2 regions of the Pseudomonas sp. HLT2-19-2 genome follow, and region 2 is predicted to be linked to the other one. Evidence: predicted binding sites of a transcription regulator. Region 2 holds the regulator's gene; the other holds the start of a gene.

Region 1 (7,767 bases), 2.6 Mb from region 2:
CGAAGGCTTTCTTGAAGGGCGGCGTTTGCAGATGGCGCGGGGGGTGCTGCTGCAATGCATCATGGGCGGATATCCGCCAGCGCGCTTTTACGGCAGCGATGATGGCGACCTGGCGCTGGTGCCCGATCCCGCACAGATCCATCGCTTGCCTTGGAGCACACAGCCGCGAGCTCTGGCCATTTGCGATGCGGATGAGCTGACCGGCGAAAGCTCGTCTCTGTCCACCCGTGGTCAACTCAAGGCCGTAATCGCGCGTTATGCGGCCTTCGGCCTGGCGCCGGTAGTTGCAACCGAGCTGGAATTCTTTGTCTTTGCGCCCAACACCGACCCCACTCAACCGTTTCAGCCGCCGCTGGGTCTGGACGGTCGTCGCGAGGACGGTCTTTCGGCGTTCAGTGTCAGTTCCAATAACGGCTTGCGGCCGTTCTTCAGTGAGGTCTACGCATGCATGGCGGCGCTGGGCTTGCCGCGCGATACCTTCATGCATGAAATGGGCGTCAGCCAGTTTGAGATCAACCTGCTGCACGGCGACCCGCTGCTGTTGGCCGACCAGACCTTCCTGTTCAAGCATCTGCTTAAAGAAGTCGCGCTCAAGCATGGCCTGACAGTAGTCTGCATGGCCAAGCCGCTGGCGCACACGCCGGGCAGTTCGATGCATATTCACCAGAGCATTGTCGAGATCGGCAGCGGGCGTAACGTGTTCAGTGATAAGGCCGGTGAGCCGACCGCGACCTTCCGTCATTTCATCGCGGGTCAGCAGGTCTGCATGGCGGATTTCACGGCGTTGTTCGCGCCGAACGTGAACTCTTATCAGCGCTTGTGCCATCCCTTCGCATCGCCGAATAATGCCTGCTGGTCCCACGACAACCGTGCGGCCGGTTTGCGTATTCCGGCCAGTTCGCCCGCCGCTCGGCGGGTCGAAAACCGCTTGCCAGGGGCCGATGCAAATCCGTATTTGGCGATCGCCGCCAGTCTTGCCGCAGGGTTGTATGGCATTGAACACAAACTGGAGCCAAGCGAGGCGATCCAGGGTGAATTTGAAGTGCCGGATAATCTTTCGTTGCCGTGTACCTTGCATGCCGCTATTGAGCGTCTGAAACGTAGTCAATTGGCGAAGGAACTGTTTGGCAAGGAGTTCATCGAAGGCTACGTCGCTTCGAAGACTATGGAGTTGACCAGCTTCTTTGATGAAATTACTCCCTGGGAGCGCCGTGTCCTGGCCGCTCAGGCCTGACGTTACATCGTCTTCGGGCTATCTTTTCGGGTAGCCCGATTCTCACTGCAAGGAGCCGCTCGGAACGCCGATGCGCCAAATCTGGAAACCCTTTCGAGCGCTTTATTTTGCCTCGCTGATGATGTTGATCGGCTCTGGCCTGTTGAGTACTTACCTGGCCTTGCGCCTGGCCGCCGACCGCGTCGACAGCCTGTGGGTCGGTGCGTTGATGGCGGCCAACTATTTCGGCCTGGTGCTGGGTGGCAAGATCGGCCATCGGCTGATTGCCCGGGTCGGGCATATTCGAGCCTATTCAGCCTGCGCCGGGATTGTCGGCGCGGCGGTGCTGGGCCATGGCCTGGTGGACTGGTTGCCTGCCTGGATCTTCCTGCGGGTAATTGTCGGCCTCGGGATGATGTGCCAGTACATGGTCATCGAAAGCTGGCTCAATGAGCAGGCCGAAGCCAAGCAACGTGGCATCGTTTTCAGCGGCTACATGATCGCCTCGTATCTGGGGCTGGTGTTGGGTCAACTGATCCTGGTCATGCACCCGGCGCTGGGCTTGGAGCTGTTGATGTTGGTCGCTCTTTGCTTTGCCCTGTGTCTGGTGCCGGTGGCCTTGACCCAGCGGATTCACCCGGCGGCGTTGCACCCCGCGCCGATGGAGCCGCGGTTTTTTATCAAGCGCGTGCCGCAATCGTTGAGCACGGTGCTTGGGGCAGGGCTGATCGTCGGTTCGTTCTACGGCCTGGCGCCGCTGTACGCCTCGCAGCAAGGTTTGTCCACGGAGCAGGTCGGTCTGTTCATGGGTAGCTGCATTTTCGCCGGTCTGGTGGTGCAGTGGCCGCTGGGTTGGCTGTCCGATCGTTATGACCGGGCACTGTTGATCCGCTGTTTTGCATTCAGCCTGGCGCTGGCTGCATTGCCACTGGCGATCATCAAGCAAGTGCCGTTGGAGGTGCTGTTTATAGCCGGGTTTGTATGTTCGTTGGTGCAGTTCTGCCTGTATCCATTAGCAGTGGCGTTTTCCAACGACCACGTCGAGGGTGATCGGCGGGTGTCCCTGACGGCGATGTTGCTGGTGACCTATGGTGTGGGCGCGAGCATCGGGCCGTTGGTGGCTGGGGTACTGATGAAAATGTTCGGCAGCCACATGCTCTATGCCTTCTTCAGCTTCTTCGCGTTGGTGCTGGTGTGGCGGATTCGCCCGAAAGCGGTAACCAACCTGCATCAGGTGGACGATGCACCGCTGCATCACGTCGCCATGCCGGACAGCATGTCGAGTTCGCCACTGGTGGCGTGCCTGGACCCGCGTGTCGATGAGCAGGTGGTGCAGGAGCAGATGCACAACCCGATCAACCCGGAGCCAGAGCCGGAACCCGAGCCCGAGCCCGAAACGGAACCACCTCCAGAAGACCCTGACGCAGGGCGCGAGCAAAGTTTCACCGAGGCCAGGCCTTAAAATGCATAAAAAAACGGGCAGTCACCGCAAGGGACTGCCCGTTTTCTATTGATGCGTCGTCTTACATGTCGTCTTTGTCGAAGCGCCGCGCTTCGCGCTGAAGCTGATAGACGAACCGCTCGACTTGACGCTGCACCAGCCCGCTCATGTTGTGAAAGCGTACGCCGGCGAAGGTGATGGAGATCCTTTCTTCGAAGTGCAGGTAACGCAATTCGACCGGTGCCGTCATGTTGCCAAAGGGCAGGGCGGCGATGAAGCGGTCGTAGACCTGACCCAGTTGCAGGCTGCCCGTGATGTCGCCTTCGAAGCGCAACTTGCAGCCGGTGGCCGAGATGTCCAGGAGCTTGCCACTGATCGGCGACTTGAGTTTTTCACCACCCAGATCGACGTTGACCAGTTGTGCCAGCTTCAGTGCAGCACGGAATGCATTTCGGCGCTGATGGTAAACCACCTCGCAGGGCAGTGCGCCACGATAGCAGCGACCGCCACCGGATTCGTCGATGGTCAACGGGCCGTTGCTTTCCCAAGCAATACGCACGCCGTCGTGAAAGCCTTCGACCTTGAACGGTTCGCCGGCCAGCAGGAAACGTTCACCGTCGCGGGGAATCATTTCGTCCAGGGCCATCATGTTGCTGTCACGGTCAATGTCCACCAGGTAACTCTGGAAGCGCTGGCTGCGCTCATGGAACGTGATGATCAGCGGATCATGGCTGTCTTGCAGCTGACGCAGGTTGCCGGAGATCTCCAGGGGCGTGGTGAGCACCTTGGGTGGCTGCGGAGCATCTTCCGCGCATAAGGCATTGAACACGGTTCATCAATCTCCAGACAAAATATGACTATGGCTGGCCATCATTTTGCCAGCATGTTTCGCGTCTTGATAGTGCGCGCTTTTTCAGCAGGTTCAAGCCTGACTGAGCGCGCGCGGCTTCGCAAGCATGGAGGTTGATCCGCGTGCATCATAGAGCGCTGGCGGCTCGCCGCCGTTGAGGATTTTCAGCTGATTGGCTGTCGCGGCCTGTTGCACCAGAATCGACTGGCCATTCTTGATATTGGCCGCCTGGCATTGCGCCAGAAGATCGGTCAGCACATCGCTCTGCTCCAGTAACTGATCGCCAATGCTCGAATGGCTGGCGAGTTGCTCCAAGCCGTTGCGGTTGGTCGGCAGATTGAGGCTGGCGAGGATTTCACTGCGCTTGCGGCCATGCTGATCGAGCAAAATGATCAATGCCTGTTTCTGCGCCAGAATCTCTTCGAGCAGTGGCATATCACGACCGTGCAAGGCGAGGGACTCGGTTTGCAGTAACTCCAGCAAATGCTGTGCTGGAGCAAAATCGTCAGTGATCAGTTGCAGTAAATTAGAGTCGTGCATGGCTGGCCTTGGGTTTTAAGCGTCCAAAAGCCTGGCGCGGGCCTTGGCCTAGCGCTGGGCTTCGAAGTTGAGCAGTTTGCTGGCTACACGGTTGCTGTCGACTTTGTAGCTGCCATCGGCAATCGCTGCTTTCAACTCGGCCACGCGGGCGTTGTCGACGGCAGGCTGATCGCGCAGCTTGTCAGTGACCTTCTGCAACTGTTGCGCCTCATTGCTGAGATGTACCGATTCCCCGCTTTTGACGGTACTGGCCTGTTCGGCCGGGGTATTCAGCGGCGCGGATTTGCCGGCTTCGGCGGTTTCCTTTGCTGCGCTGGTACGTGTACTACCGGTAAGTGATGAGGAACTGTTCAAACGGCTGAAATCGATGACCATGACAAAAAACCTCTGGGTATTTGGACGCTTGCCATGTTTTCGGCCATACCCGGAAAAACTTTAGGCCCATTTATCAATGAGCTTGCGCGCGTCAGCGCTTGCCCTGCATAGGGCACAGTCTAGGGAACAGTCGAGCGGCGCGCCAGTGTTCTACATGGCCACTTCCACCTGGCCGGGCGCGGTAACTTGCGCCTTGATCACCCGTTGGGAGTTGAGGTTTTTCACTCGAATCTGTTCGCGCAAGCCGCCGTTGGACAGCGCTTCACCCGGCATGCGCACGCTGAGCGTACCGCTGCGGGCGGTTATCACCACTTGATCGCCCTTGCTGATGACTTCTGCCTGCTCCATGTGTACCAGGGTCATGACCTGATCGGCGACCATTGGTCGGGTAAGTTTCTGCCCGATCGCCTGGTCGACAGAAGTCAGGTAACCCTGGTTGATCAGGCTGATGTCACGCTCGCGCAAGGTCACATCTTCGGGCTCGACAATACCGGCGCGTCGCAGCGGGCGGGTGGTGATCACAATGTCGCGAAAAAGGCGCACTTGAGCGGGTACGAACACCGTCCAGGGCGACGCGCCCTCGCAGCGAACCTTGACGGTAACGCGGCCCAGCGGCGTGGCCGGACTTTCCAGAGTGGCTGTCAATTCCTTGTCGCACATAGGCATGCGCAGACGTGGGTCGAGCTGGTTGACCTGGATTTCGTAGCGGCCTTCCGTTTGACTGGTCGCCAGATAGTCTTCTACGGTGAATTCAAGAAAGCCTTGGGTGACGCCGATAAGTATGTCAGGCAAGGTAACCGCGTCAGCAAGGGCAGGGCTGCCAGCGTTGAACAGGCAAACGGCCGACATCGCGCACATTAATGTGCGGGCATTTGATGTCAGGCGTCGGAAAAATGTCGGTTCTGTGTTCATAAGAGTTAAAAAGCAAGCGCCGTGCCGTTTAGTGATGAACGCGCGTCGCAACACACTTAAGCGTTGGTGTAGGAGTCTGTGCATGGCTGGTGTAATGGATGCGGTAAACCAGCGCACGCAACTGGTAGGGCAGAATCGCCTTGAGCTGTTGTTGTTCCGTCTTGACGGTCAGCAGCTTTATGGGATCAACGTGTTCAAGGTTCGGGAGGTGCTGCAATGCCCCAAACTGACGCTGATGCCAAAATCCAGTCCTGTCGTGTGCGGTGTGGCAAGTATTCGGGGGGCGACCATTCCGATTCTTGATCTGGCGATGGCGACCGGTTCCGGTGCGCTGAAAGATCAAAGCAATCCCTTCGTGATCATCACGGAGTACAACACCAAGACCCAGGGTTTCCTGGTGCGATCGGTGGAACGCATCGTCAATATGAATTGGGAGGAGATTCATCCGCCACCCAAGGGCACGGGACGCGACCATTACCTGACGGCTGTGACTCGGGTCGACAATCAGTTAGTCGAAATCATCGACGTCGAGAAAGTGCTGGCAGAAGTGGCGCCGACACCGGAAGCGATTTCCGTCGGCGTGGTGGATGTCGAAACCCAGCACAAGGCGCTTTCCTTGCGAGTACTGACGGTCGATGACTCGTCGGTGGCGCGCAAGCAGGTGACCCGTTGCCTGCAGACGGTCGGTGTTGAAGTGGTGGCGTTGAACGATGGTCGGCAAGCGCTGGATTACCTGCGCAAACTGGTCGACGAGGGCAAGAAGCCGGAAGAAGAGTTCCTGATGATGATTTCCGACATCGAGATGCCGGAGATGGACGGGTATACCCTCACGGCCGAGATCCGCAGCGACCCTCGCATGCAAAAGCTTCACATCATCCTGCATACTTCGTTGTCGGGTGTATTCAATCAGGCGATGGTCAAGAAGGTCGGTGCCGATGACTTCCTTGCCAAATTCCGTCCTGATGACCTGGCATCCCGGGTAGTCAACCGGATCAAAGCAGCAGACATCAGCTAGGGGCCTTCTGCCCCTGGCGGTTAACACGATTTAAGAGGCGGCATCTTTGTCTACGGGTAATTTGGATTTCGAACAGTTCCGGGTCTTCCTGGAAAAAGCCTGTGGCATTTTGCTCGGTGAAAACAAGCAATACCTGGTCTCAAGCCGTCTCAACAAACTGATGGAACAGCAAGGCATCAAGTCCCTGGGTGAGCTGGTCCAGCGCATCCAGACCCAGCCACGCAGCGGTTTGCGCGAGATGGTAGTGGATGCCATGACCACCAACGAAACCCTGTGGTTTCGTGACACCTATCCGTTTGAAGTCTTGAAGAACAAGGTGCTGCCCGCCGCGATCAAGGCCGCCCCTGGCCAGCGTCTGCGGATCTGGTCGGCGGCGTGTTCGTCGGGTCAGGAACCGTATTCGCTGTCGATGTCGATCGATGAGTTCGAGCGCGTGAACATGGGCCAGTTGAAGATGGGCGTGCAAATCGTTGCCACCGACCTGTCCGGCACCATGCTGACCAACTGCAAGACCGGCGAGTACGACAGTCTGGCCATCGGCCGTGGTCTGTCGCCCGAGCGCCTTCAGCGTTACTTCGACCCGAAAGGGCCAGGGCGTTGGGCCATCAAGGCACCAATCAAGAGCCGGGTGGAGTTTCGCTCGTTCAACCTGCTCGACAGCTACGCGAGCCTCGGCAAGTTCGACATCGTGTTCTGCCGCAACGTGCTGATCTACTTTTCCGCCGAGGTGAAGAAGGACATCCTGTTGCGTATTCACAGCACGTTGAAGCCAGGCGGTTATCTGTTCCTCGGTGCTTCCGAGGCGCTGAACGGTTTGCCGGACCATTACCAAATGGTCCAATGCAGCCCGGGGATCATTTACCAGGCGAAGTGATTCGTTGACGGTATAAAAAAACGGGAGTCCTCAGGGACTCCCGTTTTTTTTGCCTGCGATTTTTGGGAGGCGAGCGGCAGAAAAGCGGCAGGCGGCGGAAATCGGTTGCCGCTTTTCTGGCATTGCCACGTTGCCACTGCCCGCAAAGCCCCGGATTACGGCCTTTTTTGAATTGGCACGCCGCTTGCTTTGTCTCTGTTACGAAAAATCAGGTCACCCGAAGGTTTCCCGACATGAGCATCAGCTTCGATAAAGCGCTCGGTATCCACGAACAAGCCCTGGGCTACCGCGCTCAGCGTGCCGAAGTCCTGGCCAACAACATCGCCAACGCCGACACCCCGAACTACAAGGCTCGGGATCTGGACTTCTCGAAAGTGCTCGCCGAGCAGAACGAGAAGACCAAGAGCGGCACTTTCGCCTTGAACATGACCAACAACCGTCATATCGAAGCCGAAGGACTGGGCAATGGCGACGAGTCGCTGCTGTATCGCACGCCGATGCAACCGTCGATCGACCAGAACACCGTGGACGCCCAGCTTGAACAGTC
Region 2 (7,767 bases):
TCAAGTACGATCCGGACAAGGGCGGGGCGCCGATGCTGATCGCCAAAGGCAGCGACTTCCTGGCCTTGAAAATCCGTGAAATCGCTGTGGCCAACGACGTGCTGCTGCTTGAGTCGCCGGCGCTGGCACGTTCGATCTACTACTCCACCGAACTTGATCAGGAAATCCCTGGCGGGCTCTATCTTGCCGTCGCCCAGGTGCTCGCTTACGTCTACCAGATCCGCCAGCATCGCGCCGGCAAGGGCAAGCGCCCGGATCCGCTCAAGGGCGATCTGCCAATTCCACCGGATCTGCGGCGCGATTCCTGAAAGAGGCGCTCGTAGCAGCTGCCGGTCCACAGTACAAATCCCGCTGATAAATCCCTCTGTTTCAACCCCCCGCAGAAGTTGGAAGGTTTCTTGCAGTAGCCGCTTTGCGCCTGCTTCAGGCGTCAAAAGTTTGCTTTAAAGGAACGGGGAAAACCGGTGGATCGCTCTCAGTTACTCAACAGTGCTCGCACAAACGTTGCCGACTTAAGTCGGGGCAATCTGGGTGTGCCGTTGTTGCTGCTGGTCATGCTGGCGATGATGATGTTGCCGATCCCGCCGTTCCTGCTGGACGTGTTCTTCACGTTCAATATTGCCTTGTCGATCGTAGTGTTGCTGGTGTGCGTTTATGCCTTGCGACCGCTGGATTTCGCGGTGTTTCCGACCATTCTACTGGTGGCGACGCTACTGCGGCTGGCGTTGAACGTGGCCTCCACCCGGGTGGTGATGCTCCACGGTCAGGACGGTCACGCCTCCGCCGGTAAGGTGATCCAGGCCTTCGGTGAGGTGGTGATCGGCGGTAACTACGTGGTCGGTATCGTGGTCTTCGCGATTTTGATGATCATCAACTTCGTCGTAGTGACCAAGGGTGCCGGGCGGATTTCCGAGGTGAGCGCGCGCTTCACCCTCGATGCGATGCCCGGCAAACAGATGGCGATCGACGCCGACCTGAACGCCGGCCTGATCGATCAGAACCAGGCCAAATTGCGCCGTATGGAAGTGGCCCAGGAAGCCGAGTTCTACGGTTCGATGGACGGTGCCAGCAAGTTCGTGCGCGGCGACGCCATTGCCGGCCTGCTGATTCTGTTCATTAACCTGATCGGCGGCATGGCCGTCGGTATCTTCCAGCACGGCATGACCTTCGGCGATGCCGGTCGGGTGTACGCCTTGTTGACCATCGGTGACGGTTTGGTGGCGCAATTGCCATCACTGCTGTTGTCGACTGCCGCAGCGATCATGGTGACTCGTGCGTCCGGCTCGGAAGACATGGGCAAACAGATCAATCGCCAGATGTTCGCCTCGCCGAAAGCGTTGGCAGTGGCGGCGGGTATGATGGCAGTCATGGGCCTGGTGCCCGGCATGCCGCACTTCTCCTTTCTCAGCATGGCGGCCGTGGCGGCCGGCGGCGCGTACCTGTTCTGGAAGAAGCAGAACGTGGTCAAGGTTCAGGCCTTGCAAGAGGTCAAGCGTCAGCAGGAACTGTTGCCATCGCCCGCTCGCGCCCAGGAAACCAAGGAGCTTGGCTGGGACGACGTGACCCCGATCGACATGATCGGCCTGGAAGTCGGGTACCGGCTGATTCCGCTGGTGGACCGCAACCAGGGTGGTCAGTTGCTGGCGCGAATCAAAGGCGTGCGCAAGAAGCTGTCGCAGGATCTGGGCTTCCTGATGCCGACTGTGCATATCCGTGACAACCTCGACCTGGCGCCGAGTGCCTATCGCCTGACTCTGATGGGGGTGATCCTGGCCGAAGCGGAGATTTACCCGGACCGCGAACTGGCGATCAACCCGGGGCAGGTCTACGGGACGCTCAACGGCATTACCGCCAAAGATCCGGCTTTCGGTCTGGAGGCGGTCTGGATCGAAATCAGCCAGCGTGCCCAGGCGCAATCCCTCGGTTACACCGTGGTTGATGCCAGTACTGTAGTGGCAACCCACTTGAACCAGATTTTGTACAAGCACTCGAGCGAGTTGATCGGTCACGAAGAAGTGCAGCAACTCATGCAATTGCTGGCCAAAAGCTCACCAAAACTGGCTGAAGAGCTGGTGCCTGGCGTGGTGTCTCTGTCGCAGCTGCTCAAAGTTTTGCAGGCTTTGCTGGCCGAACAGGTGCCAGTACGGGACATTCGCAGCATTGCCGAGGCCATCGCCAACAATGCCGCCAAGAGTCAAGATACTGCCGCGCTGGTGGCCGCCGTGCGCGTCGGCGTATCCCGCGCTATCGTCCAAAGCATTGTAGGCACTGACTCCGAGCTACCAGTGATCACCCTTGAGCCAAGGTTGGAACAGATATTGCTCAATAGTCTTCAGAAGGCAGGACAAGGCTCGGAAGAGGGCGTTCTGCTGGAGCCAAGCATGGCTGAGAAACTGCAACGCTCGTTGATCGATGCGGCGCAGCGTCAGGAAATGCAAGGTCAGCCGGTGATTCTGCTGGTAGCCGGTCCGGTTCGCGCGATGCTGTCGCGATTCGGCCGATTGGCAGTCCCGGGTTTGCACGTGTTGGCGTATCAGGAAATTCCTGACAACAAGCAAGTGACCATCGTTGCGACAGTAGGGCCCAACGGCTGAGGTAGTGGTTTATGCAAGTTAAGCGTTTTTTCGCCGCCGATATGCGTCAGGCCATGAAACTGGTTCGTGATGAGCTGGGCGCTGAAGCCGCCATCATTGGCAACCGCCGGATCGCCGGTGGTGTCGAGTTGACGGCTGCCCTGGATTACAAGTTGTCGGCGCTGGCCCCGCGCGTTCCGAACATGGAACTCGAAGACGAGCTGCGCAAGACCCAGTCGCGGATCGTTACCGCCCAGGCCGAACTGAGCCTGCGAGGCGAAGGCGAGAGCGACAAGAGCACCAATCGCCAGTTGTTCGCCGGCCTGCCACTGACTGCCGCCGAGCCGCTGATCGAACCGACCTACGCCGAACCCCGTCGGCCTGCACCGGCCGCTGCGCCAGCCTCCGGTGGTGTGGACCCGCGGGCGTTCGACTCGATGCGTTTCGAACTCAACAGCTTGCGCGAACTGATGGAAGTGCAACTCGGCTCCCTGGCCTGGAATCAGCTGCAAGGCAGCCGTCCGGCCCAGGCCAATCTTTGGCGTCGCCTGCAACGCATTGGCCTGTCCGGCCCGTTGTCGCGCGATTTGCTGGCGCTGATTACCGATATTGAAGAACCTCGTCAGGCCTGGCGCATGTTGCTGGCGCACCTGGCGCGGATGATCGCCACACCGGAAGTCGAGCCGCTGGAAGAGGGCGGTGTGATTGCCATGGTCGGCCCTGCCGGCATGGGCAAGACCACCACGCTGGCCAAGCTCGCTGCCCGCTACGTGCTCAAGTACGGCGCGCAGAATATCGCGTTGGTGAGCATGGACAGCTACCGTATTGGTGCTCAGGAGCAGCTCAAGACCCTCGGCCGGATCCTCAATGTGTCGGTGACTCACGTCGACCCGGGTCAGTCGCTGGTGCAGGCGCTGGAGCCCTTGCTGCGCAAACGCGTGGTGCTGATCGATACCGCGGGCCTCCAGGCCAGCGATCCGGCACTGCGCATGCAGCTCGAAAGCCTGGCCGGTCGTGGGATCAAATCGAAAAATTATCTGGTGTTGGCAACCACCAGCCAGAAACAGGTTCTAACGGCCGCTTATCACAGTTACAAACGCTGCGGCCTCGCTGGCTGCATCCTGACTAAACTGGATGAAACGGCAAGTCTGGGCGAGGTGTTGAGCCTGGCCATCAGTCATGAATTGCCGGTGGCCTACCTGACCGATGGCCCGCGGATTCCGGATGATTTGCATCTGCCGCGTCGTCATCAGTTGGTCAGTCGCGCCGTAAGCGTGCAAATGCAAGAAGAACCCAGCGAAGAAGCCATGGCTGACATGTTCGCTGATATTTACCACAGCCCGACCAAGCAGGTCGGCTGAGGTATTAATGAACTGTTTTTGTACCTACATCGATGGTCTGCCATGCATTGTTCATTTTGTGAACGCGCAGCCAGTAATGTGGCCTCCGTCTAAGTAAGACAAGGTAAAGAAAATTCATGGGCAGCATGCATCCCGTACAGGTGATCGCGGTGACCGGCGGCAAAGGTGGCGTCGGGAAAACTAACGTGTCAGTGAACTTGTCCCTGGCTCTAGCTGAACTCGGCCGGCGCGTCATGCTGCTGGACGCCGATCTGGGGCTGGCGAACGTTGACGTCCTGCTGGGACTGACACCCAAACGTACGTTGGCCGACGTGATCGAAGGCCGCTGTGAGCTGCGCGACGTTCTGTTGCAGGGCCCTGGCGGCATCCGCATCGTCCCGGCCGCGTCCGGCACTCAAAGCATGGTCCATCTGAGCCCGGCCCAACACGCCGGCCTGATCCAGGCGTTCAGCGATATCGGCGACAATCTCGACGTATTGGTGATCGACACCGCTGCGGGCATTGGTGACTCGGTAGTCAGTTTCGTTCGTGCAGCGCAAGAAGTCTTGCTGGTGGTCTGCGACGAACCGACCTCGATCACTGATGCCTACGCACTGATCAAACTGCTAAACCGCGATTACGGCATGAACCGCTTCCGCGTCCTGGCCAACATGGCCCAGAGCCCGCAGGAAGGTCGCAACCTGTTCGCCAAGTTGACCAAGGTCACAGATCGCTTCCTCGACGTCGCCTTACAATACGTCGGCGCGGTGCCTTACGACGAAAGCGTGCGTAAGGCTGTGCAGAAACAGCGCGCCGTCTATGAAGCCTTCCCGCGTTCCAAGTGCTCCCTGGCGTTCAAGGCCATTGCACAGAAGGTCGATACCTGGCCGTTGCCTGCCAACCCGCGTGGGCACCTGGAGTTTTTCGTCGAGCGCCTCGTGCAACAAACGGCAGGACCGGTGTTATGACAGCCAGCGGCTACAACCTCTACAAGAAGTCGGCACGTGACGCGCAGTACGAGCTGATCGAGCGTTACGCGCCACTGGTTAAACGCATTGCCTACCACTTGCTGGCGCGTCTGCCGGCCAGTGTCCAGGTCGAAGACCTGATCCAGGCCGGGATGATTGGCCTGCTTGAAGTGTCGACCAAATACGACGCCAGCAAAGGCGCGAGTTTCGAGACGTACGCGGGCATACGAATCCGCGGCGCGATGCTCGATGAAGTACGCAAGGGGGACTGGGCGCCACGTTCGGTCCACCGCAATACCCGGATGGTCAGCGACGCCATTCGCTCGATTGAAGCTAAAACCGGTCGTGACGCTAAAGATCACGAGGTTGCGGCCGAACTCCAATTGAGTCTCGACGATTATTACGGGATTTTGAACGACACCCTGGGCAGCCGGTTATTCAGTTTCGACGATCTGTTGCAGGACGGCGAACACGAAGGGCTGCACGAGGATGGCGCCAGTGCTCATCTGGAGCCGTCGCGCGATCTGGAAGATGAACGCTTCCAGATGGCACTGGCGGACGCGATTGCCAATTTGCCGGAGCGTGAGCGACTGGTGTTGGCGCTGTACTACGACGAAGAGTTGAATCTCAAGGAAATCGGTGAAGTCCTGGGGGTCAGCGAATCGCGGGTCAGCCAGTTACACAGCCAGTGCGCGGCCCGTTTGCGGGGGCGTTTGGGGGAGTGGCGAGCGCGCTGAAGGCAGTGTGGGGGCACTGCGAACGCGGCTGGTGGGGTGTTGAACCGCACGGGTCCCGATCTGTTGTGCTCCAGACAGTCATTGAGTGCTTTGCCGGATTGATTGAAATGGCGCGTCCAGGTGCTGGGCGCGTTTAAGACTGCTTGGAGGTCGAATTGAACAAGAACATGAAAATCCTCATCGTTGATGACTTCTCAACGATGCGGCGGATCATAAAAAACCTGTTGCGTGACCTTGGGTTCACCAACACGGTCGAGGCCGATGATGGCATCACTGCCATTCCTGTTCTCAACAGCGGGAGCATCGACTTTCTGGTAACGGACTGGAACATGCCTGGCATGACCGGTATCGATCTGCTGCGCCATGTGCGTGCCGATGAAAAGCTCAAGCATCTGCCGGTGCTGATGGTGACCGCTGAAGCCAAGCGCGAGCAGATCATCGAGGCAGCCCAGGCCGGTGTTAACGGCTATGTGGTCAAACCCTTTACGGCCCAGGCGTTGAAAGAAAAAATCGAAAAGATTTTCGAACGCATCGGTTGAGAAACTGCGCCACGGGGGAGCTATGGAGCATAACGAATCTTCACAGGGCGATTTCGAGTCGACCCTGAAAAAACACGCTGTTGAACTGGTCGAAAGCCTTGAAAAAGGCAGGTTCGGCGACGCCGTGCAACTGATCCATGAGCTCAACCAGACCCGTGACCGCGGCCTGTACCAGGAAGTGGGCAAGCTCACTCGCGAGCTGCATAGCGCGATCGTCAATTTCCAGATTGACCCGAACATGCCGCAAGCCGAGGAAGTGTCACAAATCACGGACGCCACCGAGCGTCTGGGCTATGTGGTCAAGCTGACCGAGGCCGCGGCCAACCGCACCATGGACCTGGTGGAAAACGCCACGCCGCTGGTCAACGGCCTGAGCAATGAAGCGCAGGCCTTGAGCACCGACTGGGGACGGTTCATGCGGCGCGAAGTCGGGGCTGAAGAGTTCCGCGAACTGGCCCGGCGAGTCGACGGTTTCCTGACACGCAGCAGCGAAGACAATCGCGTTGTGTCGAGCAACCTCAACGACATTCTGCTCGCTCAGGATTACCAGGACCTCACCGGTCAGGTGATTAAGCGTGTGACCCAATTGGTCACCGAAGTTGAAAGCAACCTGCTCAAGCTCGTGCTCATGGCCAGTCAGGTGGACCGCTTTGCGGGCATCGAACATGACCGTGAAGCGATGCTGGCTGAAAAAGATCCACAAAAACATCTCTCTCAGGGTGAAGGTCCGCAGATTCATGCCGATAAAAGAGAAGATGTTGTGTCCGGTCAGGACGATGTGGACGATTTGTTATCCAGCCTAGGATTTTAGAGTTTTAGCATTTTAGGTTTTTTAGGTTTTTAGACCTCGGGAGCACCCCCTTAATGAGCTTCGGCGCCGATGAAGAGATCCTTCAGGATTTCCTGGTTGAGGCCGGCGAGATTCTAGAGCAACTGTCCGAACAGCTGGTCGAGCTTGAAAGCCGACCTGATGATGCGGACTTGCTCAATGCAATTTTTCGCGGTTTTCACACTGTAAAAGGAGGCGCCGGCTTCCTCCAGCTCAACGAGCTGGTGGAGTGCTGTCACATCGCCGAGAACGTGTTCGACATCCTGCGCAAGGGTGAACGTCGCGTCGACTCGGAATTGATGGACGTGGTTCTCGAAGCGCTGGATGCGGTGAACAGCATGTTTACCGAAGTCCGCGAGCGCAGCCCGATCACTGCTGCCACGCCTGAATTGCTGGCAGCTCTGGCCCGTCTGGCCGAGCCGAAAACTGAAGAATCCGCACCGGTTGCCGAAGTGTTCGAAGCACCGGCTGCTGACAGCGAGTCGGGCGACATCACCGATAACGAATTCGAACAATTGCTGGACTCGCTGAACGCCGTCAAGGCGCAGGCAGAAGCCCCGGCAGCTGTGCCAGCGCCGAGTAGCAATGCGGCGGGCAGCGACGAAATCACCGATGCCGAGTTCGAGTCGTTGCTCGATCAACTGCACGGTAAAGGCCAGTTCGCCGTCGATGCGGTAGCTGCGGCGCCAGCCGCACCGGCTGCCCCGAAAGCGGCAGGCGACAGCTCCGATATCACCGACGACGAGTTCGAAGCACTGCTCGATCAGCTGCACGGCAAGGG

The links. Region 2 encodes FliA, which starts transcription of late flagellar genes. Its sites were predicted from a motif close to CTAAAGTTTNNNNNNNNNNNGCCGNTAA; they were not measured.
Region 1: the regulator FliA is predicted to act here: its motif matches at 4,456-4,483, upstream of flgM (flagellar biosynthesis anti-sigma factor FlgM).

The regions. Positions count from the first base shown of each region.
Region 1 covers NZ_CM142712.1:1,838,308-1,846,074, forward strand. The annotation lists gene ACYZTU_RS08470 (glutamine synthetase family protein) at 1-1,234, shown strand, start outside; gene ACYZTU_RS08475 (MFS transporter) at 1,305-2,675, shown strand; gene ACYZTU_RS08480 (flagellar brake protein) at 2,737-3,483, opposite strand; gene ACYZTU_RS08485 (flagella synthesis protein FlgN) at 3,577-4,044, opposite strand; gene flgM (flagellar biosynthesis anti-sigma factor FlgM) at 4,093-4,419, opposite strand; gene flgA (flagellar basal body P-ring formation chaperone FlgA) at 4,570-5,331, opposite strand; gene ACYZTU_RS08500 (chemotaxis protein CheV) at 5,414-6,346, shown strand; gene cheR (protein-glutamate O-methyltransferase CheR) at 6,393-7,220, shown strand; gene flgB (flagellar basal body rod protein FlgB) at 7,454-7,767, shown strand, end outside.
Region 2 covers NZ_CM142712.1:4,487,370-4,495,136, reverse strand. The annotation lists gene flhB (flagellar biosynthesis protein FlhB) at 1-308, shown strand, start outside; gene flhA (flagellar biosynthesis protein FlhA) at 465-2,594, shown strand; gene flhF (flagellar biosynthesis protein FlhF) at 2,606-3,934, shown strand; gene fleN (flagellar synthesis regulator FleN) at 4,051-4,881, shown strand; gene fliA (RNA polymerase sigma factor FliA) at 4,878-5,618, shown strand; gene ACYZTU_RS20855 (chemotaxis response regulator CheY) at 5,786-6,157, shown strand; gene ACYZTU_RS20850 (protein phosphatase CheZ) at 6,180-6,968, shown strand; gene ACYZTU_RS20845 (chemotaxis protein CheA) at 7,022-7,767, shown strand, end outside.